Regions from separate parts of the Bacillus paranthracis genome, predicted to be linked through region 3. Evidence: riboswitches for the same ligand, from Rfam matches in the RefSeq annotation. Region 3 holds a riboswitch; each other region holds the start of a gene.
The links. Region 3 has a riboswitch for lysine ahead of NLJ82_RS04560 (amino acid permease). Riboswitches for the same ligand answer to the same signal wherever they lie in the genome.
Positions count from the first base shown of each region.

Region 1 (6,343 bases), 880 kb from region 3:
AGAGTTCTCGTATTGAACTACTTCGCCAACGAGCTGAGCACCATGCTTAGTAGTAAGCCTAGATACCATTTCGTCAATGTCTTCAACGGTGAACATGACGCGCAAATAACCGAGGGCATTGACAGGAGCTGCCCGGTGATCTGCTATAGCGGGCGGGGTAAGAAATCGCGAAAGTTCAATTCGGCTATGGCCATCTGGAGTTACCATCATAGCAATCTCTACGCACTGAGAACCGAGGCCGGTTACGCGACCGGCCCATTCACCTTCGACAGTGGCGCGCCCTTCGAGTTTCAAACCAATCTCCTCGAAGAAAGAGATTGCATGATCAAGGGATTCTACAACGATGCTGACATTATCCATTCTGAGTAATTTGTTGTTTGTCATTGTCTTTATCTCCTTATATGTAAAAGTGTATGATCTAACCATCTACATAATTATACTATTAAAAAGTTATAAACTCCTTCCAAACAAAAAATAGCTTGTCACAGTATAGGGAAATGTGACAAGCTATTTTTAATTGTGCTATATAGTATCTTGTTAACAAACAATACCGCGACTTCCCCGAAAAATGTTTCTACGCTGTATGCTCTTAAAGGGCCCGATCGTTGTATAGAATGAAGTGTATTATTTAAATGATAAATACATTTCTTATTACTCTATATGCAAATAGCTTTCTATTTATATAGGAAGGAAGTAGATTCATATAATTTGTTTTAAGTTTTACTAGTAGAAATTAGCTCATCTGCACTAAAGGCTCAATTTTCGCCATAAATGATTGATGCAGCGCCTCGACACCTGTTACTAAATGAAGGCGGTCAATAACGACAGACACTTTAATTTCTGATGTACTTACCATTTTAATATGAATATCTTCTTCTTTTAAAGTAGTGAACATATTCGCAGCAACACCTGGATTAGAGACCATACCAGATCCTACAATTGATACTTTTGCTAAATGATTTTCATATTCTACTGATTCATAGTGAAGTGCCTCTTGATTTTGTTCCAATACTTCTAATGTTTCTCTTAAATCATTAGAATGGATGGAGAAGGAGAGATGAACAGTTCCTTCATTTGTAATACTTTGAATGATGATATCTACATTAATATGTGCCGCTGCTAATGTAGAGAAAACTGTTGAAAGCGAGCCTTGTTCCAATCCTTTCAATGTGATACGTGTAATATTATCTTCAAATGCAATACCTTTAACGATTGATTGTTGTTCCATGGTACATTCTCCTTTTACAATTGTTCCATTTTCTTGTTCCATACTTGAGCGAACTTCTAAAATGACATTATGATTTTTAGCAAACTCAACAGCACGTGGGTGTAATACACCAGCACCGAGATTTGCAAGTTCTAACATTTCGTCATAAGAAATTTCATCTAATTTATAAGCATCTTTTACAACTCGTGGATCCGTCGTATATACGCCAGTCACATCTGTGTAAATATCACATTTTTTTGCGTTCAGTGCAGCAGCTAATGCAACAGCAGTTGTATCAGAACCACCGCGTCCAAGCGTTGTAATTTCATGGTTTTCACTAACGCCTTGGAAGCCAGCTACGATAACAATCGTACCTTCAGCAAGATAAGATTGAATTCGATCTGTATGAATGTCAGTAATCCGTGCACTATTATGTACAGATTCTGTCGTAATACCAGCTTGCCATCCTGTTAATGAAATCGCGTTATAACCTTTTGCTTGTAATGCCATTGTTAATAATGAAATAGTGACTTGCTCTCCTGTTGATAGAAGCATATCCATTTCGCGTTTACTCGGATTTTCTGTAATCGCGTTAGCAAGTGCTACAAGTTCGTCTGTACTTTTCCCCATTGCTGAAACGACAGAGACGATACTATGTCCTCGTTCATATTCTTCAATAATTAAATTTGCTACATGTTGAATGCGTTCAACGCTTCCGACAGAAGTGCCACCAAATTTTTGTACAATCGTTTCCATTACGAATTCCTTCTTTCATCCATTTTTAAGAATAGATTAGGACATATATAAATCCCAATATTCCTGTAGTTACCAGAGAAAAACAAAAAACACCATCTCAAATAAGTGAGGATGGTGCTGTTACAGGAAAAGGGAAACAGAAAACGGAGCTAATAAAAAAACCGCCAAAAAAGGAATACCATAAAAATGATATCTCTTTTTTGTAGATAGCTCTTCATACGTACACGTCTGTACATATGACAGTTCTGTTTCTATTCGAAAACAGCCCCAATCGATACATACAGAGAAATATATCGATTTCGGCAATACTTCCTTTCATCTAATTTCATAGACATCTCTGTGTCTCCATTAGAATACTCATAAGTATCGCAACCTCTATCTCACGTTTTAGGCGAGAGTGTTTGATTTATGAAGTTGTTGGTAACATTTGTTTTATAATAATTTAAATTTTTCGAGGAATCAAGTGTTTTATATATATTTTAAAAATTCTATCTTTTTATGAGGGAGTTTGTGAAAAATGTAGCAAAATAAATTTATTACATGTACATTAAAATTATAGTGCATTGGAGGTGGAAGAATGAAAGGGAAAAAGCCTATTTATGTTTCAACAGAAATGAACACAACAATGGAGAAATTATGGGAATACACGCAAGAACCACATATACATACAGAATGGGATGCCCGCTTTACTGAAATTTCATATTTAGAGAAAAAAGAAGGAGAACCACAGAAATTTTTATATAAAACAAAAATCGGATTTGGACTTGAAATAGCTGGGGAAGGGGAATCGATAGGTGAAATAAGAAAAGAAACAGGTGAACGGATTTCTTCTTTAAAATTTTGGACAGAAAATCAATTATCACTTATTCAAATAGGGCGTGGTTATTGGAAGTATACACCCCGTAAAGAACACATTCATTTTGAGACGCAATATGATTATGATACGAGGTTTGGTCGTATAGGGAATGTAATAGATTTCTATATGTTTCGGCCGTTATTAGGCTGGGCGACTGCTTGGAGTTTTGATGCTTTAAAATTATGGTTAGAAAAGGGGCTTCATCCTAGGTTGCTAATTAGAAGAACAATGACATATTGGCTCGTATGTTTTTTATTTGCATTTGTATGGATGTATCAAGGGATCTTCCCAAAAATAATTTTCAGTCATCCAGAAGAGATGAAGATGCTTTCTGCGATTATTGATTCAACTGGAAATAGTATTGCAATTCTTAAAGTAATAGGGATGTTAGAAATTATTTTTGGTATCATATGGCTATTTCCAGTTCCAAAACAAAAATTATTTATACTACATATTTTTATGTTAATAGCCTTAACGATAGTGGCAGGATTTACGAATATCGTAAGCTTTACAGAGCCGTTTAATCCAATTACATTAAACGTTTTACTAATGGGGGTATCGATTGTCGGTTATATAAATAGTTTTGATTTACCAAGTGCAAAAAATTGCAAGAGGAAGAGAAAGGGATAATGTATGGCTAATATGTATGAAAGACTATTAGGGGATTCTTATAAAAAACTTCATCCAAAATTACAGAAACGTTATGAGATTACAGAAGAAAATAGCTTTACTGGAGAAGGAAAGATGGATGAAATTTACGGAGGTTCTTTTTTCGTAAAATTGATATTAAAAATTGCATCGAAGTTTCGAATGTTTTTCTCTGAGCGGGGGAAGGAAGTGCCATTTACAATACATAATACCGCTGAGCGAGATGGAAACGGAAATGAATTTGTGCGATGGAATCGTACTTTTTACTTTCGTAATAAGAAAAGATATTTTAATGCGGTAATGAAATTCGATGAAAATGAAATTGTAGATTATTTTGGTGAACCACACATACTTGTTTCTACACTGAATTTTCATATTGATGAGATGGGGGCGATGCATATTTCTTCAAAGAAACAATGGTTTTACATGTTTAGAAGAAAAATCCCGTTACCTAGATTCTTATACGGAGAGGCCAACATTGTAGAAAGTTATGATGAAACAAAACAGTGCTTTCGAATTCATGTACAAGTACGCAATCCGTTAATTGGTTCATTATTTTCATATAGGGGAACATTTGTGGAGAGGAAATAAATGATATGAAAAATATAATAGTTGGGCTTGCTTGTTATATTATTTTTCTAATATGTGAGTGGTCAAATGTAAACCCAGTTGAAGCAATTATTTTATTATCTATTTTGTTATGTATACCGATGTCTTTTTGTATTATTGATAAAAGAGCACGAAATGGATCGTATGTATTATTTTATAAATCTGTATCGTTTTTATATCCGATAGCAGCGATTTGTGCAATGTTAGCTTTCGTAACAAATCAATATATCTTTGCGATAATTTGGTTTGTATATACGGGGATCGTTGCGTTATTTGGTATAAATAGATTACTAGAAAGAGGATGGACACCGTTAGAAGAGACAGCTATCGATAGTGCGTTTATTTATTTGTTTTTAGGTGGTTTTTGGTTTTTTGCTTCTGTAGCAAAGATTTCGATTATGCAGTTTACTTCTGACATCGTTTTACTCACAGCTGCACACTTTCATTATTCGGCGTTTCTATTGCCATTATCAGCTGGTTTAATAGGGCGGAAGAGAGAAAAGAGCAGTAAAGTATATGATGCAATTATGTTTATTATAGTCATTTCACCGATGACAGTTGCGATTGGAATTACGTACTCAAGGGTATTTGAATTTTTTGCAGTGTTCCTATATTTATGTGCGATTTATGGGTATGGAATTTATGTTTGGCGGGCGAAATTTAATGCTATCAGTGCAAAAATCCTCCTAATCATATCGTCTAGTACGCTCATGGTAACAATTATGTTTTCACTTATATATTCGTATGGGAATTTGAAACATGTAATGACGATTACAATTGCCCAAATGGTTTGGATTCACGGTGTTGTTAATGGAATTGGAGTAGCGTTGCCGGCATTTGTCGGCTGGATGATTGAAAAGAGTGTTCCGAACTATAAATATTACGGGAAACCAATGAGCAGATTAAGAGGAGAGGCGACAGTTGGTGAAGCATTTTTACATAACAGAAATGTAATAGATAGCAAGGAATACAAAGGTTTAGTTGATAAAATGAATGATTTCCATAGTGGGATATTTGATAGGGCCAAGATTCCTGTAAGTATTATTCGTTTTTATGAAAATACAACAGAGTATGAATTACAATCGCATATTAAATGGACTCGCTGGTTCCGCCCGTTTGCATTTTGCTATGAGAAAATGAGTAAGCGTGTAGGACAAATGCATTTAGGAATGGGCGGCAAGTGGGAAACGATGCACGGCTCTATCATAGGGATAATGGATGAGAAGGATGGAAGGGAGAATGTAAGGGCTTGGCTAAGAAAAAATGAAACAGGGGAGTCTATTTTTTTAGCCTTGTATTCCATGTATACATATAAGAGCGATACATATATGAATATCGCATTGCCTTTACCATATTCGAATATGACGGGGATTTTAAAATTACGCAATGATAATAATAATTTAATTATTACTAGTAAGCTGAGAAGAAATGGTAAGGGAGATGAGGGGATCTATATACATACTCGTTTCTTTACAATCCGTTTACCGTTAGCTGAGACGTTTATTATTAAAGAGGGCACCAATCAAATGTTAGAAGCTAACCATAAAATGTGGATATTTGGAGTTAAGTTTTTAGAAATTGATTATGAGATTAAGAAAATAGAGGAGAAGTAAGAAAAGCTTGGAGAGATTCCAAGCTTTTTTTACGTATGGGTAATTGTCATAGCGACTTGTTTATCTAAGTCTTTGTCCCAAACACGTTGAATTTCAAACGTACCTTTTTCAAAAAATAATGGAAATCTTTCTTTAAACCAATCTTGCATAGGAAGATTTAGTGCTGTATCGATTGGTACCCATAATAATTCGCCTTCAGGAGGATTCGAAAGGAGTTCACCTTCAAATGAATCTGTCCAATAGTTAAATACCATATATCGAACATTTTCTTTCGGATTTACGTATTCATCTAATCCTTTAAAAGTTAAATTTGAAACAAGTAATCCAGTTTCTTCTTTTACTTCCCGTTTAGTAGCTTGAACGATACTTTCTGGAAAATCTACTTTTCCGCCGGGAGCGATGTAACCAGGGAAGCCAAGGTGATTGGGGCGCTGTATTAACAATACTTTGTTATTCCGCTGAATCATACACATTGTATACATACAGTGCTCTATATCTTTCCAATTGTTGCTCATATGAATCTCTCCTCTTAATAAAATCTTATAGTTTTTAACTATAGTTATGTATGACAAAAAATACAATAATAATACAAAATTATACAATTTTCAATTGACTATTACTAATTTTCAGAACTATAATTAGTCTGTTACATCA
Region 1 covers NZ_CP101135.1:1,769,350-1,775,692, forward strand. Annotated here, with positions in the region: gene NLJ82_RS09055 (VOC family protein) at 1-384, opposite strand, end outside; gene NLJ82_RS09060 (aspartate kinase) at 734-1,963, opposite strand; lysine riboswitch at 2,163-2,349, opposite strand; gene NLJ82_RS09065 (DoxX-like family protein) at 2,541-3,449, shown strand; gene NLJ82_RS09070 (DUF4166 domain-containing protein) at 3,453-4,058, shown strand; gene NLJ82_RS09075 (YndJ family protein) at 4,064-5,689, shown strand; gene NLJ82_RS09080 (8-oxo-dGTP diphosphatase) at 5,719-6,204, opposite strand.
Region 1: it holds a riboswitch for lysine, as region 3 does, so the genes downstream of both, NLJ82_RS09060 (aspartate kinase) here and NLJ82_RS04560 (amino acid permease) in region 3, are expected to answer to the same signal.

Region 2 (6,343 bases), 550 kb from region 3:
AGCCCCGCTATGTATAGTCCGATGATTCCATAATTAGAGAAAGATGTGTAATACATGAGAACAGCAGGTGCTGCACCAAATGTTACGACATCCGCAAGCGAGTCAAGCTCTTTTCCCATTTGTGAATCAACACGTAATAAACGAGCAACACGCCCATCAAGACTATCTAACATCATCCCGATAAGTACTAAAATAGCAGCTGATTTATAATATCCTAAAGATGCATAGCCGATTGACAAGAATCCACTATATAAATTTCCGAGCGTAAATAAGTTTGGAATAGCTGCTCTATACAAAATCTGATCCCTTGCTTTCTGTAATAAATTCTTAATTAGTGTATGAAAGTTTACTTATTTTATCATACCATAAATTTCTTCTTCACACGAAAGAAATTCCCAATTTGTGAAAGATTTCATATCAGAATGATTTGAAAAATAAGTGAAAAAAGAAGGGGCTGTCTCATAAGTCTCTTTCGAAGTAAGATCACATGAAATTGAAAAGGCAGAAACGTTATAAAATTAACATTTCTGCCCTTCACTTTTTATTCGATTTTGGCTAAAAAGCACTTTTTGGGACAGCCTCTTCTTGTATTATTCAAAGTTCGTTATCATAGTTCCAGTTTTATACCGATTGTTAGGATCGAAACGTAACAAATCTCCATAAATGAGTTTGTCGGAAAGTTTCAATTCTGTTTTTGCTTTTTCAATATTCGGTTGACATAATGAGATGTCTGCTTCTTCACCTGTGTTTCGTTTATAGCACATATTTTTTGTATACACATAATCTTCCGAAACGAAGCTACCATCACGCATTACCATAAGTGGATCTTCTTCTTTAATAAATAAGTCAGTTCCAAATTCAACTGATTTATTTGTTTTAATACCAAGTAAATGAAATAGCGTTGGTTTAATATCAATTTGACCAGACACTTTAGAAATGACTTTTCCTTCTTGACCAGGTACATGAATAATGAGAGGGACGCGTTGTAATTGCATAGAATCAAATGGTGTAATAGCGTCTTTCCCAAGGAACTGAGCCATAGCTGCGTTATGGTTTTCAGAAATACCGTAATGATCTCCGTAAATGACAATAACAGAGTTGTCATACAGTCCTTCTGCTTTTAATTGTTTAATAAATTGTTTAAGAGCTTCATCCGTATAACGAACGGTTGGGAAGTAACGGTTTACAACGCCACTTTCCGAATTAAACTCATCAACATATTGATCTTCTGGATTTAGAAGAAATGGAAAATGATTTGTTAAAGTAATGAATTTTGTATAGAACGGCTGTGGTAAGGATTTTAACTTTGGAATAGATTGTTCAAAGAACTCCTTATCCTTTAATCCCCAACCGACTGACATTTGTTCTGTGCCTACGTAATCATTTAAATTAAAGTAACGATCATATCCAAGTGCAGGATACATTACATCACGATTCCAAAACGCTTTATCATTTGAATGGAAGACAGCAGAAGAATATCCGTATTTCTTTAATTGTTCTGGTGTAGCTGTATATTCATTTGTTGCGTGAGTAAAGAATACAGAACCGCGGTCTAACGGATAAAGTGAATTTTCAACGATAAATTCAGCATCAGAAGTTTTACCTTGTCCTGTTTGATGATAAAAGTTATCGAAATAAAAACTATCTTTAATAAATTCGTTTAAAAATGGAGTAATTTCTTTTCCATTTATTTTTTTATTAATAACAAAACTTTGTGTAGATTCCATTGAAATCAAAATGACATTTTTACCTTTTGCAGATCCAAATAAGTTCTTATCAACTTGCTTATCTTTTGAGTCTGTATAGTTTTTAATTTCAGAGAACCCGTCCCCACTTGCAAATACACGTTCAGCTGAAGATTTTGATTGCAGTGTAATATCAAATAGATGATATGTGTATAAACCTAAATTTTTCACGACAGTTTGACGATCGAATGAGCGTGAGAACATTTGTGGTTTATAAATAACAGAAACAACAATTTGTAGTGCTAATAGAGCTGTTACACCGCTAAAGAAAGTTCTCTTCTCAGAGCGAGAAAGCGGCGTTTTGTCGCAAAATGATGGGAATTTACGCGAAAGAAACATTAAGATGATCGCATCTGCGAATAACAGTAATGTTTTATACGTAAAGAGTTCTTTTATACTCGTCCCTAAGTCAGCCATATTATTTGTTTGAAATAATACTGGGAACGTAACGAAATCGTTATAAAACCCATAAAACATTGCATTTCCAAATAAAATGAATGACAGTATAAAACTAATTCCAACTATAATGCGATTTCGGTGTTTAGATGCAAATAATGCAAAACCGAAAAATAAAAGTAACGCAGCTAGTGGATTCATAAAAAGCATAAATTCTTCAAAGAAATTATCAATTTTAATATCAAACGCTAGCTTGTACACAATATATGTTTTTATCCATAATAAAACGACTGCAACGAGTGCGAATCGCAGTTTTGGAAACAGACGTTGTAGCATAATATACTCCTCTCCTAAAAAGCATGACGGTTCTTGTGGGCCTATTTGATTAGCGCCTCATTTTATATATACGAACAGTCCTTTATTATTATGTTTATTATACTATGAGTATCATTATACGAAAATAAAAGAGAGTTGTGGACTTTTTTATAACAATTGAGTAGAAAAAGGGCAGTAGGAGACAATAAAATGGAGTTTCTATGTATGATTATTATCGTGCGCGGAAAGAATCGTGTAACAATACGGAGGTTATAATGCGAAAATTATTATATTTTATAGTATGCAGTAGTGTTATACTTTTTGCTTCACCAAGTGTGTCGGTAGCAGAGTATGATGCACCTCTTATGGAAGATGCCCTTTATTCTGTGTTATTTCCGAAAATAAATAAAGCAATCGAAAAACAATATGGGAGCTTGAAGCCTTATCAATGCCCGAAAATTATTAGTTTAAAAAAAGTGTATAGCGGTACATATTTATTTCAAGCGAGTATTGAAGTGACTAAGTATGAACGTGTTGCAGGGAAAATTGCGCCACCATTTGAGAAGGTAACGATTACATTTAATAACGAAGAAGGTGAATGGGAAGTGACAAAGGTTTCAGTAAAGCGCTTACCAAACGATACGAAACTAAACTGTCAAAAAGCAATATAAAAAATTGTTTGACAAATAAAATGGTCCTTTGGTATTGTTAATAGCAACAATTAGATGTTTGAAAATTAAATAGACTTACCTCATCTACTCTCAAAGGTAGAGGCCGCGATAGGAAAGAGTAAGCTATGGGAGATTTAATGGAATCTGTGATCATAGGTTGAAAGGGACTATTGCCGAAATATAAGAATAACCATCTTATTCATATATTGGGACTGCATTGAATAAATGTAGTACTGTCATAAGATTTATTTTATGGAGAGCTATTTGGAGATGTTGATGCGGTTTCTTATTTTGAGGAGATAACAACTCGTTTATTTTTTCAATATATATTTTTCCTAATAAGAAACGCGTGTGAACATTGTTCCGCGCGTTTTTTGTCTATCTAAAAGCGTGCTGCAATGAATAGAAGATTGGGGTTATGAGTTTTAGAGGAAATAAGGGAGGAATTCAAATGTATTTACACGGCACAAGCCGAATCAATGGGCAAGGACACTTAGAAATTGGAGGGTGCGACACGACGCAGCTAGCAAAACAATATGGAACACCACTTTATGTATACGATGAAGAGTCAATTCGAGGAAAGTGCCGCGCGTTTCATCGTGCTTTTAAAGAAAGTGGGTTCTCTTATCAAGTAGCATATGCAAGCAAGGCGTTCTTGTGCATGGAGATGTGCCGAGTAGCTCGTGAAGAGAATATGTCATTAGATGTTGTTTCTGGAGGAGAATTATATACTGCACTACAAGCAGGATTTCCTGCATCGCGCATTCATTTTCATGGCAATAACAAAACAGATGAAGAAATTGTGATGGCTCTTCAGGCGAATATTGGTTGTTTTGTCGTAGATAACTTCTTAGAATTAGAAATTTTGCATGATTTAGCAGTGCAACATGGGAAATTTGTGAACATATTAATTCGTGTAACGCCCGGAGTAGAGGCGCACACACATGAATATATTACAACAGGTCAAGATGATTCAAAATTTGGATTTGGCGTGTCAAATGGTCAAGCGATGCAGGCAATTGAGCTTGCTTTACAAAAATCAAATTATAACGTGTTAGGAATTCATTCACATATCGGATCACAAATATTTGAAACGGCTGGCTTTGTGCGAGCGATTGAAGTTCTTCATCAATTTTTAGAAGAATTGAGAGAGCGAACAAACTATGTAGTAAAAGTGCTAAATGTGGGCGGAGGATTCGGAATACGCTATACAGAATCAGATACACCATTAACTCTTGAGACATATGTGCGAGCTGTAACAAGTGCGGTGAGAGAACAATTTACAGTATGTGAATATCCACTACCGGAAATATGGGTTGAACCAGGTCGTAGCATTGTAGGTGATGCTGGAACGACACTTTATACAGTCGGATCTGTGAAGGACATTCCGGGTATTCGGAAATATGTATCAGTGGATGGTGGGATGACTGATAATTTAAGACCTGCTTTATATAACGCTCGTTATGAAGCGATGTTAGCGAATCGAGGGAATGATGAGAACGAGGAAGTTGTTTCGATTGCAGGGAAATGCTGTGAGAGTGGAGATATGTTAATTTGGGATATTACTTTACCGAAAGTTGCCTCTGCCGATTTACTAGCGATTTCTTGTACAGGGGCATACGGGTACTCGATGGCGAATAATTATAATCGGATTCGTAGACCAGCTGTCGTCTTCGTGAAAGGCGGTACATCACAAATTGTTGTAGAGCGCGAAACATATGAAAATATTATTGGGAACGATCGCATACGTATTAAAGAACTTGTTTAAATGAGGAAAAAGGAGTTGTTCGGATGGGCAATTCCTTTTTTGTAAAATAAAATAATTAAAATATATCGGAAAACTAGGATTGAAAAAAATCAGAATTATGATAAAATACAAATACAAAGCTTATCAAGAGAAGCGGAGGGAACTGGCCCGGCGAAGCTCGGCAACCTGCTTATAGAAAGCAAGGTGCTAAATCCAGCAAAATGGAATCCATTTTGAAAGATAAGGTAAAATATATTACCGAACAGTCTTTTCGAAATGGGAAAGATTTTTTTTATGAATAAAAAGGGGGGCTGTTCGCGTGAGTGTACGGGAACATTTTGAGGAAGTATCTGAGAAAATTGAAGCGATGCTTGCTGATATGAAATATGGTTCAATTACAATTGTTGTGCAAGATGGAAAAGTCATTCAATTAGAGAGAAGTGAAAAAGTACGTTTAAAGTAAAAAGCGCTGACTAGAAAAACTAGAGGCGGTTTTAACCTATTTTATTAGGTTAAAACCGTCTTTTTGCTTTTACAGGGGGAAAAAACATGTTGACGTATGAAACGTGGGAAGAAAATGATGTTTCATTTTCAGAAGAAGATGAAACGAAAGGCGCGTTATCTGCATTAAGTTGGGCTTATAAAGAATATAAAAGTGAAATTGTATACGCATGTAGCTTCGGAGTGGAAGGGATGGTACTGCTGCATCTTATTAACCAAGTAAATCCATCTGCTAAAGTTGTTTTTTTAGATACTAACGTACATTTTCAAGAAACGTATGAATTAATTCAAAAAGTGCGGGAACGATTTCCTTCATTAAATATTATAGAAAAACAGCCAAAACTTACACTTGATGAACAAGCCAACTTGCATGGTAACAAGCTATGGGAAAGCAATCCTAACCTTTGTTGTAATATTAGGAAAATTTTACCATTAGAAGAATCATTAGCGAATGAAAAAGCGTGGATATCGGGGTTGAGGAGGGAACAATCAGAAACGCGTAAGCATACAAAGTTTATAAATCAAGATCATCGCTTTCAATCTATTAAAGTTTGTCCGCTCATTCATTGGACGTGGAAAGAGGTATGGCGATATGTATACAAGCATAGCTTGCCGTATAACCCATTACATGATATTGGATATCCAAGTATTGGGTGTGAGAAGTGTACGTTGCCTGTAGGAGAGGGTGGCGATTCAAGAGATGGTAGATGGGCTGGGAAAGTGAAAACTGAATGTGGTCTTCATTATCAATAAGATGAATCTTGAAATAAAACTAAGAGGGGATATAGAACATGAGTACAGTAAACGAATTAGTAAACCGTGTAGACGAGACATATGACGTATTACAAATTGAAAAAGAAATTGGGCTAGATAACATTGCGTTAAGTGATTTAGAACTATTAGCGACAGGGGGATATAGCCCGCTTACTGGTTTTTTAGGAAAGAAAGATTATGATTCGGTTGTAGAA
Region 2 covers NZ_CP101135.1:1,441,448-1,447,790, forward strand. Annotated here, with positions in the region: gene pssA (CDP-diacylglycerol--serine O-phosphatidyltransferase) at 1-296, opposite strand, end outside; gene NLJ82_RS07360 (LTA synthase family protein) at 591-2,477, opposite strand; gene NLJ82_RS07365 (DUF3888 domain-containing protein) at 2,678-3,127, shown strand; lysine riboswitch at 3,217-3,398, shown strand; gene lysA (diaminopimelate decarboxylase) at 3,579-4,895, shown strand; SAM riboswitch class I at 5,013-5,121, shown strand; gene NLJ82_RS07375 (YezD family protein) at 5,194-5,337, shown strand; gene NLJ82_RS07380 (phosphoadenylyl-sulfate reductase) at 5,424-6,128, shown strand; gene sat (sulfate adenylyltransferase) at 6,167-6,343, shown strand, end outside.
Region 2: it holds a riboswitch for lysine, as region 3 does, so the genes downstream of both, lysA (diaminopimelate decarboxylase) here and NLJ82_RS04560 (amino acid permease) in region 3, are expected to answer to the same signal.

Region 3 (6,343 bases):
AGAACAATCTTCCTTGCAGAAGAGGATCATTTGAAAAATCAATACCTGGTACGACATGGCCAGGGTGGAAAGCTACCTGCTCCGTTTCTGCAAAGAAGTTATCAACATTTTTGTTCAATGTCATTTTACCAACTAGTTTTACAGGAACTTCTTCTTCTGGCCATAATTTCGTTGGGTCTAAAATATCAAAATCAAATGCATGCTCATCTTCTTCTGGAATTAGCTGCAATCCAAGCTCCCATTCCGGATAATCCCCTTTTTCAATTGCTTCATATAAATCTTGACGATGGAAATCAGGGTTTTTCCCAGCAATCCTTTGAGCTTCATCCCATACTAATGAATGAACCCCGAGGGTAGGTTTCCAATGAAATTTTACGAAGTGGGCTTTTCCTTCTTTATTAATAAGTCGAAATGTATGAACACCAAAACCTTCCATCATTCGTAAACTACGCGGAATAGCCCGGTCGCTCATCTGCCACATAACCATATGAGTAGACTCGGGATTATGTGCAACAAAATCCCAAAATGTATCATGAGCGCTAGCTCCCTGAGGAATATCATTATGTGGTTCTGGTTTAACTGCATGGACAAAATCAGGAAATTTAATAGCATCTTGGATAAAGAATACTGGCATATTATTACCTACTAAATCATAGTTACCTTCATCTGTATAAAATTTTGTGGCAAATCCGCGCACATCTCTTACTGTATCGTTGGATCCTTTAGAGCCTTGAACGGTTGAGAACCGTACAAATACAGGTGTTTTCTTTGAAGGATTAGTAAGAAAATCTGCTTTTGTATATGCCTCTAAAGATTCATAAAGCTGAAAATGACCATGTGCGCCAACTCCTCGCGCATGAACAATTCTTTCAGGAATTCGTTCATGATCAAAGTGGGTCATTTTCTCGCGAAAGTGGAAATCCTCCATTAAAGTTGGGCCTCTTAAGCCCATCTTTAAAGAAAATTCATCTTCGGCTATTGTTACTCCTTGGTTTGTTGTTAAAGCGTGTTTGCGTTGATTGTCGGTAACGTGGTGCTTCAATTGTTCCATTTTTTTATTCACAATATAGGCCCCTCCTTTACGCTGTTAATTAATAGATACCCTTTTTATTAGGACGTAAACATGTATTATCGTTTTTGTATGTAAAATTATAAAATATCGATTGTGCCGGTGATTCTTGTTTGAGGAGGAAAAATAAAAAAGGCAAGGAGAATTTATTTTCTCCTTGCCTTTTAAGATAATTCTTTTCGTTAAAACGAAGAAATGCGTTGTTTCGTTTTTGGTACAATAATAAATTTGATCGAGAGTAACCCGACAATCATAATGATAAGGCTATGTAAAAATTGACCTGTAGCAATGAGTATAACAATTGAAAATATAATGAGCTGAATGCGTAGCAATATAAAGATTAAGTGAAGAAATTGATTCAGTCGTTTTTCAGTATGAATTGGATATAATGCTACAATAATATTTCCCGAAAAATATTTCCATAGGGAACGGAGCTGCATAGAAATCATATATAGGACGATATATGCGATAGCGCCTTTTACGTATACGTTTGGTATAAAATATAAGGCAAAGGCACCGATCAACCCTAAGCGAATATATATACCGAAATAATCATTCCCGCGTAAAAATGCGAGTGTATGTAAATAGAAGAAAGTTGCTCGTTTTTTATGTAATAAAGGTTCAATCCAATTTGTAAGCCATTTTCTTTTACTTACTTGCTTATTTAGTTGCGGAACATCAGTGAAGATGCTAGCAAATTGATAAAAACGAACGTTCATTTTTTCTTCTTGCTCGATTATGTAATCCCATGGTATTCGTTTTGTAGGCTGTTTTTTCGTGTATAGAAGTAGGAAAGCAAGTAGTAAGAGTAATCCACCTAATATGAGAACATTTGCTACATAAAACAGCATATAAATGACTAGGGCGTTACAAGCAATACGAATAATCAGCCATATATTTTTTTCGTGACAATCACGCCACATCCAATGTATGTATATGTTCCAAGCTTTCGTAACCATTAAAATGATAAAGATTGTACATAAGAAAGGTATCGTTAATTGTAATGATTGCAGTGCAAGCGGAACGAGAATAAGAAACGTAAATAACAATGGGAAAAGCTGAATGATGTAATTGTATAGAAGAGATTTTTTGAAATAAGAAGTTAATTTCTCTTCTAGTGCTAGTAAATAGACAGCGTCAGGTTTCTGAATAAATGTACGAATAGGGCATCTCGTTATAATGAATGTAAGTACAATCGTGATGAGTAGTAAAGATATTCCTTTAGAAGGAGATGCTTTTAGAAACTGAGCATAATAGTATGCACCAACACATGAAATAAAGATAAAGCTATATAGTAAACCGTTAATCATACGTGCAAAGTATGTAATGATATTTTGCATATGTTGTTGGAAACGGCTGCTCCATAGTGATTCGATTGACATGTTTTTCACCTCTTTGTTCTATTATATATGTTTTGTAAAAGAAAAAACGAGCAAATTGCGTTATGCAACTTGCCCGTTTTTCTTTTCGTTATTTTTTTTCTGATCACGATTCATTAATGGATAGAAGGCAAAGCCGATTACGAATAAACCAATTCCGAGAAGGAATGTTTTTATATCGGCTGCGCCCGTTTTAATAACCCATAGTGCGTAGCAAAGTGCAATCACTGCGACTATGCCATCTGTAATTCTTGCCCGTATTTCATTTTTATACGTTTCACCAGTTGCGACTAGTTTTAACTGGAAGATTGGTGAAACGAGATATGGAATGAGGTAGGCCAGTGTCGATACAGTAATAACGAATGTATAAGCTTCCGCAATTGTTCCTGATAATGTTGAGAATAAGAACACTTGCGACATAATGTTTGTTAATCGTAATGAATAAATTGGACTTCCTTTTTTGTTTGTTTTTGTGAAGAAGGAAGGGAAGAAACCTTCTTTTGCTGCTTGATACGGTACTTCTGAGCTTAATAAAATCCAGCCTAAGATGGAACCGAATAGGGAAGTAAGAGCAAGTAATGCCATCAGTTTCCCGCCGCCATGACCCATTGCAGCGTTTAGTGCATCTGCTAATGGACGTTCAGAAGCTTGTAATTTATCAATGTGAAGTACACCCATTGTTAAAATTGTAATTCCTAAGTAAATCGCAACTGTAATAAGTAATCCCGCAACTGTTGCGCGTTTTACCGTTTTTGGAGAAACGGCCCGGTTTGATAAAAGAACCGCTGATTCAATTCCGATAAATGCCCAAAGCGTCGTAAGAGCAGCTAAGTTTACTTGTGAAAGTAGACCGTGTGATACACCTGATTTATCGATCATCGGTGTGTACCATTGTCCAAACTTAGAAGCTTCGAATGCAAATAACGTAACGACGATAAATAAAAGGAATCCAGTTACTTTCGTTGTTGTTGCTAAGAAGTTTAGCTTTCCAGCTCCGCTTACACCGTTTGTTAATATAATATGAGTTCCCCAAAGTAAGATGGAACAAATCGTAAATGTAATTAGTTTTCCGACTTCTACATTAAAAGAACCGATTGAAAATAGTAGTCGTGTATCTTTCATAATCGGGAAGAAGAGTGATAAATATCCCGCAAATGATGTAATGATGGCAACGTTACTTGCCCAGTTTGCAACCCAATATCCCCATACCATACTGAAACCAGCCATTTTTTTCTTTTTTGGTGTTGAGAATAAAGCATATGCATGACTTTGTGGTCCTGTCGTTAAATCAGGACGACGAATTGCTAAATTACCGAAAACAAGAGCTAGCATTAAAACACCAAACCCTGTTGTTAACCAAGCTAAAGTGACACCGAGAGGGCTTGCTGTTTGTGCCAACGTACTTGGCACCATGAAAATACCAGCGCCAACCATATTACCGACAACGAAAGCTGTGAGTACCCAAAAGCCCCATTTTTTTTGTTGCATAGAAAATACCTCCAAAGTTAGTATAACCAAGTCAAGCGAGGAGATATGTATGTCTTCCTGAGTCAGGAAGAGAAGTCCCAAACAAAACAAAAAAAGCACGTAATTTGCCGCTACATGCTTTCTATCTTATAAGAAACCCACGACATACCTCTCGATAGCTCTCCACAAACGAAACGTTTGTGACAGTTCTGCACTTATTAAGTAGCAGACCCAGCAAGCGTGCATGGTGGACACGGGCTTACTTCGGCAATCATTCCTTTCTCATTCGTTCATCAATGCCACTACATCTCCTGAAATGATACTCTTAATGACTGCAACCTCTACCTCACCGAGATACGAATGAGGATTTAAATATTAATTTAACGTATTTAAGAGTAACAAATGAATTTTTATACGTCAATGGATATAATAATAATCAGATTATAGAGAAGAGTTTGTGATTAAAAGCAAGAGGGATTATTATGTAATATTGAATTTTCATAATATAATAAATGTTGTTGGCGCTAGATGATTGAAAAGGGGATGAAGTATATGTCTGTATGTCATAAACATTCAGTAATAGGTGTGTTAGATTCGGGAGTTGGGGGATTAACAGTTGCGAGCGAAATTATAAGACAATTGCCTAAAGAGAGCATTTATTATATTGGTGATAATGAACGTTGTCCGTATGGGCCAAGAAGTGTAGAAGAGGTACAATCTTTCGTATTTGAAATGGTTGAGTTCCTCAAACAGTTTCCGTTAAAAGCTCTAGTTGTAGCATGTAATACTGCTGCAGCTGCTGCATTGACTGCGCTGCAAGAAGCACTTTCTATTCCGGTTATTGGCGTTATACATCCAGGAGCAAGAGCGGCAATTAAAGTGACGAAGAAAGGGGAAATCGGAGTAATTGGAACTGTAGGTACGATAAAATCTAATATGTACGAAAAAGCATTGCATGAGCTTGATACATATTTGAAAGTGCATAGTCATGCGTGCCCGACCTTAGCTACAGTTGTAGAAAATCAATTAGAAGATACAGCATATGTAACCGAGCAAGTAAAACAAGCTTTACTGCCATTAACGAAAGAAGATATAGATACGTTAATTCTTGGGTGTACGCATTATCCACTTTTAGAGTCTTATATTAAAAAGGAACTAGGAGAGGATGTAACGATTATTAGTTCTGCAGAAGAAACAGCGATAGAGTTAAGCACAATTTTACAGCATAAAGGAATTTTGTCTGACAATCTGAATCCTGAGCATCGATTTTTTACAACAGGCTCTGCCTTATCATTTGAACATATTGCTGAGCGTTGGCTAGGATATCACATTTCTGTAGAATGTGTGGATTTACCCGTAAAGAATGCTCGCATCTGTAATTAGACTGTATGAAAGTACTTTTTGTTCAATAAATCAGGTTAGTTGCATAAGAAGGAAAAAATGCACTTTTAATTGAAAGGATTAAGGTCATTTCAATTAAAGGGGAGATTGGATTATGGAATTATTAAGGTCTCAATTATTTGCTTTAGAGTATATTTCAAAATATGCAGAGAACGAAAAACGTGAGGCGAAAGCAACAATTAATCATATACTTAACATGTGTAATATTACAGATGAAATATTTGAAGAAGTTGTCGCTAACTTAAAATCTCATGCAAGGATTGCTTTACACTTTCATCCAGACAGACTCGATTCGAGTATGAAAAGTGTTGCTGAAGCATTGTTTGAACAAGGAATATATAAAAGTCAGTTTGAAACATTGCTATCTAATGGAAGTGTGTCTGCTTATCCTGGCGGTGAACGTGACCTTTGGGAACAGAGAATATTTGGAGGAGCATATCAATTGGAAGGTGTAACGAATGATCAACGGCCAAAGTATGGGGCGCTAAATTTGATGTTACATCCAGATGGGCCGGCTCCGCGTTTTGGATCCTGTTATTTTCTCTTATCTCCAAAAGTTTCTTATCGCTCTACATATACGTATTTAGATTCGCATCAAGATCCAAAAGAAAAGGGGACTTATGAGGAGTTTGATATGATTTTAGCTGCTCTTTTGGAAGAAACATTCGTAAGAGAGTTTGCAATTGGTGAAGGGAATTTGACTCCAACAAGATTAGTTAATCATTTACTGGCTAACCTGGAAAGGCCGTTTATAGATTTAGTAAACAAAGAGTCAGCCCGTAACCTTAATCATTATATTGAAGCGCAAGTTCATGGAGATATTTCTCTTAAAGAAGACGTGGAAGCTCTTGTTGTAGATCCTTCATTTAAGGGTACGGATGTAGGAAGAAAATTAGAAGGGATTTGCCTGAAGTATGCTATTGATTTGTATTGGCACACGGGTTTTGTACTTATGGTAGACGACGTTCCAATGGATTTTAGAGGTTCAAAAATGCCATCTTTAGCAAGACGCATTGCACGGAATCAT
Region 3 covers NZ_CP101135.1:888,763-895,105, forward strand. Annotated here, with positions in the region: gene NLJ82_RS04550 (catalase) at 1-1,063, opposite strand, end outside; gene NLJ82_RS04555 (ABC transporter permease) at 1,252-2,451, opposite strand; gene NLJ82_RS04560 (amino acid permease) at 2,512-3,936, opposite strand; lysine riboswitch at 4,084-4,267, opposite strand; gene racE (glutamate racemase) at 4,468-5,298, shown strand; gene NLJ82_RS04570 (DUF3626 domain-containing protein) at 5,411-6,343, shown strand, end outside.

Region 4 (6,343 bases), 1.9 Mb from region 3:
ATCCACCAAAATCGATAACGATAAATTCCTTATTATGAATCATACTATTTGCTGGATGGAAGTCATCGTGTAAAAATGTGATTGGACGATTTTTTAATAAGTCTTTATGATTTTCTACAAAGGTTAATACTGGCTTCAAATCTATAAAATTCACTTCGTAATCTGCTAATGCCTCTATGTATTTTTCGTATTTATTCCATCTAGATGTTTCCCATTTATCACTTGCACTTTCTCTTTCAATTGAGTGAATTCGCTTTAATACTTCTCCAGCTTTTCTTCCTGCATGATACTGTTCTTCCGCCGATAGCTTACTTAAGCCCTCTTCACCATTTACACCTTGGGCCCATTCAAATACTTGAACACATTTATTTAATTCCTCAAGTTTTATGAAATGAATTAACTTAGGCGTTGGAATATGTAATGACTCTAATTGTTTCATATACGTATATTCTTCTTGTTTACGTTCAAAATGAACTGCATCACATACTTTTACAAAATATGTTACTTTGTTTTCTAATTCTATTTTATATTTCTCTTCATGTGAGAAACCTTTTGAAATAGCTGTACACTTTATAATACGAGGGCATTCTAGTTTTCTCTCTATCTCTCTAAGTATTTCATTCACAACGTTCACCTCTATTAATATATGTACAAACTACCTAACACTTCATGCTCTCGTTTATTTTCTCCTTTACATTCCACTGCAAATGGATATTCACCATAATTCTTTATGTATTCTTGTACTAGACCTTCTCCAATCGGTTCACAAAACTGTACTTGAATGTCACCAAACGATACACTTTGACACTCCGCATTCCATTCTTCATTTTTCATGACTGGAGTTGCAGTTAGCTCCATGACTGCTTTCCATTTCCGTACTGTTTCTCGAACATTTTTCACTGCGTAATGAATCGTTTCAATTTGTTGTACTTTGTTTTTATGTTCAGTGATCGTGCCAATGTTACGTAAATCATTTCTTCTTTCTTCGTCCGTTTCATTCCACTGTATAAAGAAAGGTAATTTCGGTCCGTTCTTATCTTGCTTTACAAATAACATTTTCCATTCTAAAAGACGGCCATCTTTTCTCATACGTTTCCCTTCAAATGGTCCTATCGTATGTAAACCGTGCTTACTAAACTTTACTGCTAGCTCTTCAATTGCATCTGTTCGAATTGCGATTTGAAGCATACCCTCACCGTCTTGTAATTTCACTACCGTTTCTTGTACTAATGGATTATCTGCTTTCTTCGCTTTTTCTTCATGTTGAACTGCTAAAAATTCTATATATGATAAATCAAAATAACATAAACTATTCCAAGTACCCCAAGTAGTATGCTCTCCGCCTAGTGCAGTATGAAATCCACGCTCCTGCATTTGTTTTGCCGCTTCCTCCGGTGTACAGTTCACTGCATGTACGAGGTGATCAAATAATAACATGTCTTTCTCCCCTTTCTCTCCATCCTTTTATTGTATATTTTATTTTTCTTTCATTCAATTCAAAAAACTTTAAAACCTAGTTGATTTATACGATTAATGTGTATTATAATGAAACAAATTTCATTATTGCTGATTGGAAAAACCAAAGGCACTTTTCTCACACGGGAAAAGTGCCTTTTTCATTTACTATTACAGGGGGATTATTTATGCAGAAATTAATTGTCTTTGCTATTATTGGATTTTTCGCTCAATTGATCGATGGAGCACTTGGAATGGCGTACGGGGTAACATCTACCTCGCTTTTACTAATGTTTGGTATCGCACCAGCTGTCGCTTCCGCTTCTGTTCATTTAGCTGAAGTCGTTACAACCGCCGCTTCTGGTGCATCTCACATCAAATTTGGAAACGTTGATAAATATACTGTTTCCAGGCTTACATTACCAGGAGCAATTGGCGCATTTATTGGAGCATGTTTTTTAAGCAATTTACCTGGGGATGTAATTAAACCGTACATTTCTGTATTTTTATTTACTTTAGGGGTTTATATTTTATTACGATTCATTATTCAAAAACAAGTTGTTACTTCAAAGAAACGTATGTCTGCTAAACAACTTGTTCCGCTTGGCTTATTCGCTGGATTCGTTGATTCAACTGGTGGTGGTGGCTGGGGGCCGATTACGACACCTGTACTTTTAGCAAGAGGAAATGAAGCTAGAAAAGTTATCGGATCTGTAGATACGAGTGAGTTTCCTGTTTCACTCGCTGCAACAATTGGTTTTTTCATCTCACTCGGTTGGGAACAAGTAAGTTGGGTTTGGGTATTTTCGTTAATGCTTGGCGGTATTGTCGCAGCTCCAATCGCTGCATGGTTAGTGCGCATCGTACCTTCTCATTTACTTGGCGTATTAGTTGGTGGCCTTATTATCTTTACAAACATTCGTACACTACTTACTACATTTAAAGTGGATCCAACGATTATTTCCCTTTCTTACGTGGCAATTGGTCTTGTCGTTATTATTTCTATTTTCATTGCTGTTCGTAATCATTCCAAGCATTCTAACACACCGACAGCCGGATATCCGAATGATCAAAAACAAATGCTACCTTAACGATAAAAATACCGCCCGATATACTTCGAGCGGTATTTTTTATTTTTCTATTTTCCAATTAATCATTGTTTCTGTAGTGCCAGTTCTCTTCATATGTAATTTCTCTAATACACGAATCGAGCTTTCGTTTTCAAGAAGTGTCTCCGCAATAATTGTTTCTACCTCTCCAGTTTGAAAAGCCCAATTTATTAGTTCTCTTACAGCTTCTGTCGCATACCCTTTATTCCAATATTTCTCAATAAAACCGTAACCAATTTCTACTGTATGCTCCTCATTTGGTTTCCCTTTAAACCCTATATCACCTAGAACGATGTCATCTTCTTTTCGAATGACATACCACGCGCCCCAAGGTAATAAATCCTTATCCTGTTTTACATTTTCTACATGCCCTACAACATGAGGACCACTATTATATCCTTGCTCGTTAGCAACGTGAATACTCTCTTCTGTACACGGCACTATATAGAGCCTTTCTGTTTCTAATTTCATTTTGATTTCCCCTTTTTTACTTACACGTTACTCTAATTATATCAAAAAATATGACCTGATTATGAATGTCGAATTATATTTTCTGAATTTTCTTTTAATTTTTGAAGGGTTTTTCAATATTTTTTGCGAAACATTTGTATAACAATTTTTTCTTTGCTTATTGTTACATAATAGTAGGTTCGGGTGGAGTTTTGCAAGCGTTTCCTATACAATAACCGATATTTTTTGATTTTTTCCTACAAAATATCTTGCAATATATTCAGAAACTCATTACAATTGCCATATATTAAAAATCTTAGCAATATATCAAATCCTCATCAATCCGATGAGGTAGAGGTTGCGACTTTTAAGAGTAAAACGGACGAGACACAGAGAAAGTCACCGACTCCGTTTGAAAGGAAAAGTTGCCGAAGTTTATATTTCTTCTCTGGAAATATGAGCTGGGGCTGTCTCCGAAAGGAACAGAACTGTCACGTTTACAAAATTACCGTGTAAACGTGGGGTGCTATCTTAACGGAAGGGTATGATGGGGTGGTTATTTGTGAAACGTTCCGCCAAATTCCTTTGGCGGTTTTTTGTATTTTTCTCCCCCGCTCCTTCCTATCTTACAAGAAAAGGAGTGTTGAACATGAATAGCGCAACGAATCAAGCTACCTCTAAAACAGAAGCTACAAAAGGAAAAGGTGAATTAAGACGCGGTCTAAAATCAAGGCACCTTACGATGATTTCTCTCGGCGGTACAATTGGTACCGGACTATTTCTTGCCAGCGGTGGTGTCATCCATTCAGCTGGACCTGGCGGGGCATTAATTGCATACGCCGCAATTGGAATTATGGTTTACTTTTTAATGACAAGCTTAGCTGAACTCGCAGCTTACATGCCTGTTACTGGCTCTTTTAGCACGTACGCAACAAAATTTGTTGATCCATCACTTGGCTTTGCACTTGGATGGAACTATTGGTATAACTGGGCCATTACGATTGCTGCTGAACTAGCTGCAGTAACATTAATTATGAAATTTTGGTTTCCAGATACTCCTTCCCTCATTTGGAGCGGATTATGTTTAGCTATTATTTTCCTTTTAAACTACTTATCTGTTAAAGGATTTGGTGAATCTGAATATTGGTTTGCACTTATTAAAGTAGCTACGATTATTATCTTTTTAATTGTCGGGTTTATGATGATTTTCGGAATTATGGGCGGCGAAACGGTTGGATTTAAAAACTTCACTGTTGCAGATGCACCATTTAACGGTGGTATCATGGCAATTATCGGAGTATTTATGGCAGCTGGTTTCTCCTTCCAAGGAACTGAATTACTTGGGGTAGCTGCTGGTGAAACTTCTGATCCAGAGCGTAATATTCCGAAAGCAATTCGCTCGATCTTTTGGCGTATCCTTTTATTCTATATCCTTGCCATTCTCGTTATCGGTTTATTAATTCCTTATACAACTGAAAGTCTTGCCGCAAGTGATGTAACAGTAAGTCCATTTACACTTATTTTTGAAAAAGCGGGCGTTGCCTTCGCTGCTTCTGTTATGAACGCTGTTATTTTAACGGCAGTACTATCTGCTGGTAACTCTGGTATGTATGCATCAACTCGTATGCTTTGGGATTTAGCTCGCCAAGGGAAAGCACCGAAGTTTCTTGGTAAATTAGATAGCCGCGGCGTACCTGTTAACGCATTAATCGTAACATCGATTGTCGGTAGTATCGCTTTCATTGCTTCTTTATTCGGTGACGGTGTTGTATACATTTGGTTATTAAATGCATCTGGAATGTCTGGCTTTATCGCATGGGTTGGAATCGCAATTAGTCATTACCGTTTCCGTAAAGCATATATCGCACAAGGAAAAGATTTAAATGACTTACCTTATAGAGCAAAATGGTTCCCATTCGGACCAATCTTCGCATTTGCACTTTGCGTCATCGTAATTTTAGGTCAAAACTACGGCGCATTTATGGGTGAATCAATCGATTGGAACGGCGTACTCGTTTCTTACATCGGTTTACCACTCTTTTTAGTACTTTGGTTAGGATACAAATTTACGAAAAAAACAAAAGTCATTCCACTTGATAAATGTGAACTGAAATAAAGGGAGACGAGCAAACAAATTTGTTTGCTCGTTTTTTATTGCAAACCTCTTTGCTTCCCTATTGCCCCTGTTTTTGCAATAATAAAGGAAATATAAATAAAGGTTGGGATACAATGAACATTCGCATTACTGATGAAGCAATAGCAGCTATACATAGATTAGAACGTGAAGATAAAAAAATCATTCGCATTAGAGGGACAATGACAAACTCTTGTAGTATTTTCGTTGATGTCGATTTAATTTGGGATACATATGTTGCAGATGATGTTGTATATGAAGATGCAGACCTTATCGTACAAATGGATTCATTTACGAAAGACTACACTGGTGATACGGTGAAGCTTGATTATAAAACGACAGGTTTTAGTATTACGACTCCGAGTGAGACTTTAGTTTATGGATTGTCGATTAAAAAATAAAACTTGTTTTCAACTGATCACTGAGGTGAAAAAATGGGTAAATATGTTCCGCTAAAATTTTTATTTAACGAAGAATTAGCAGAAAAAATGGCTGATTCTATTTATAAACACGATCCTACTTTCTCTAAAAGAAACTTTGTGTCTTCCGTAACATGTAAAGTTGAAAATTTAGAGTTAAAGCAGCGTATTGAAGTATTGGCAGATGAATTACACAATGCTTTACAAAAAGATTTTAATGAAGCAATACATATATTACTGAAAACATTAGGACCAGAAAATACAACAGAAGTAGGCACATTTACAAACGGATATATGTACATGCCTATTGCAAAATACGTTGAAAAATATGGGCTTAACGATTTTGAAACCTCATTCAACGCCATGTATGAAATAACGAAAAGGAATACTGCTGAATATGCCATTCGGCCTTTTCTTCAAACATACCATGAAGACACACTAAACATATTACAAAAGTGGATTCATGATGAAAACAGTCACATTAGAAGATTAGTTTCTGAAGGTACGAGACCTAGACTTCCTTGGGCTAAAAAAATAGGAGCTCTGAAAGGTGACTTTCAGTACAATTTACAGCTTCTTGAGCCTTTAATGAATGACCCTTCTAAATATGTTCAAAAATCTGTAGCCAATCATATTAACGATATTACGAAAGAAGATAAAGAATTCGTTTTTCAATGGTTGCAGCAATTACGTGATAAACAGCATCCAGTTAATCCTTGGATTATAAAACATGGGTTAAGAACGGTAATAAAAAATGATACTTTACCAAAAGATTT
Region 4 covers NZ_CP101135.1:2,796,534-2,802,876, forward strand. Annotated here, with positions in the region: gene NLJ82_RS14400 (aminoglycoside phosphotransferase family protein) at 1-625, opposite strand, end outside; gene NLJ82_RS14405 (VOC family protein) at 640-1,437, opposite strand; gene NLJ82_RS14410 (sulfite exporter TauE/SafE family protein) at 1,644-2,546, shown strand; gene NLJ82_RS14415 (GNAT family N-acetyltransferase) at 2,586-3,035, opposite strand; lysine riboswitch at 3,359-3,551, shown strand; gene NLJ82_RS14420 (amino acid permease) at 3,664-5,130, shown strand; gene NLJ82_RS14425 (iron-sulfur cluster biosynthesis family protein) at 5,244-5,549, shown strand; gene NLJ82_RS14430 (DNA alkylation repair protein) at 5,583-6,343, shown strand, end outside.
Region 4: it holds a riboswitch for lysine, as region 3 does, so the genes downstream of both, NLJ82_RS14420 (amino acid permease) here and NLJ82_RS04560 (amino acid permease) in region 3, are expected to answer to the same signal.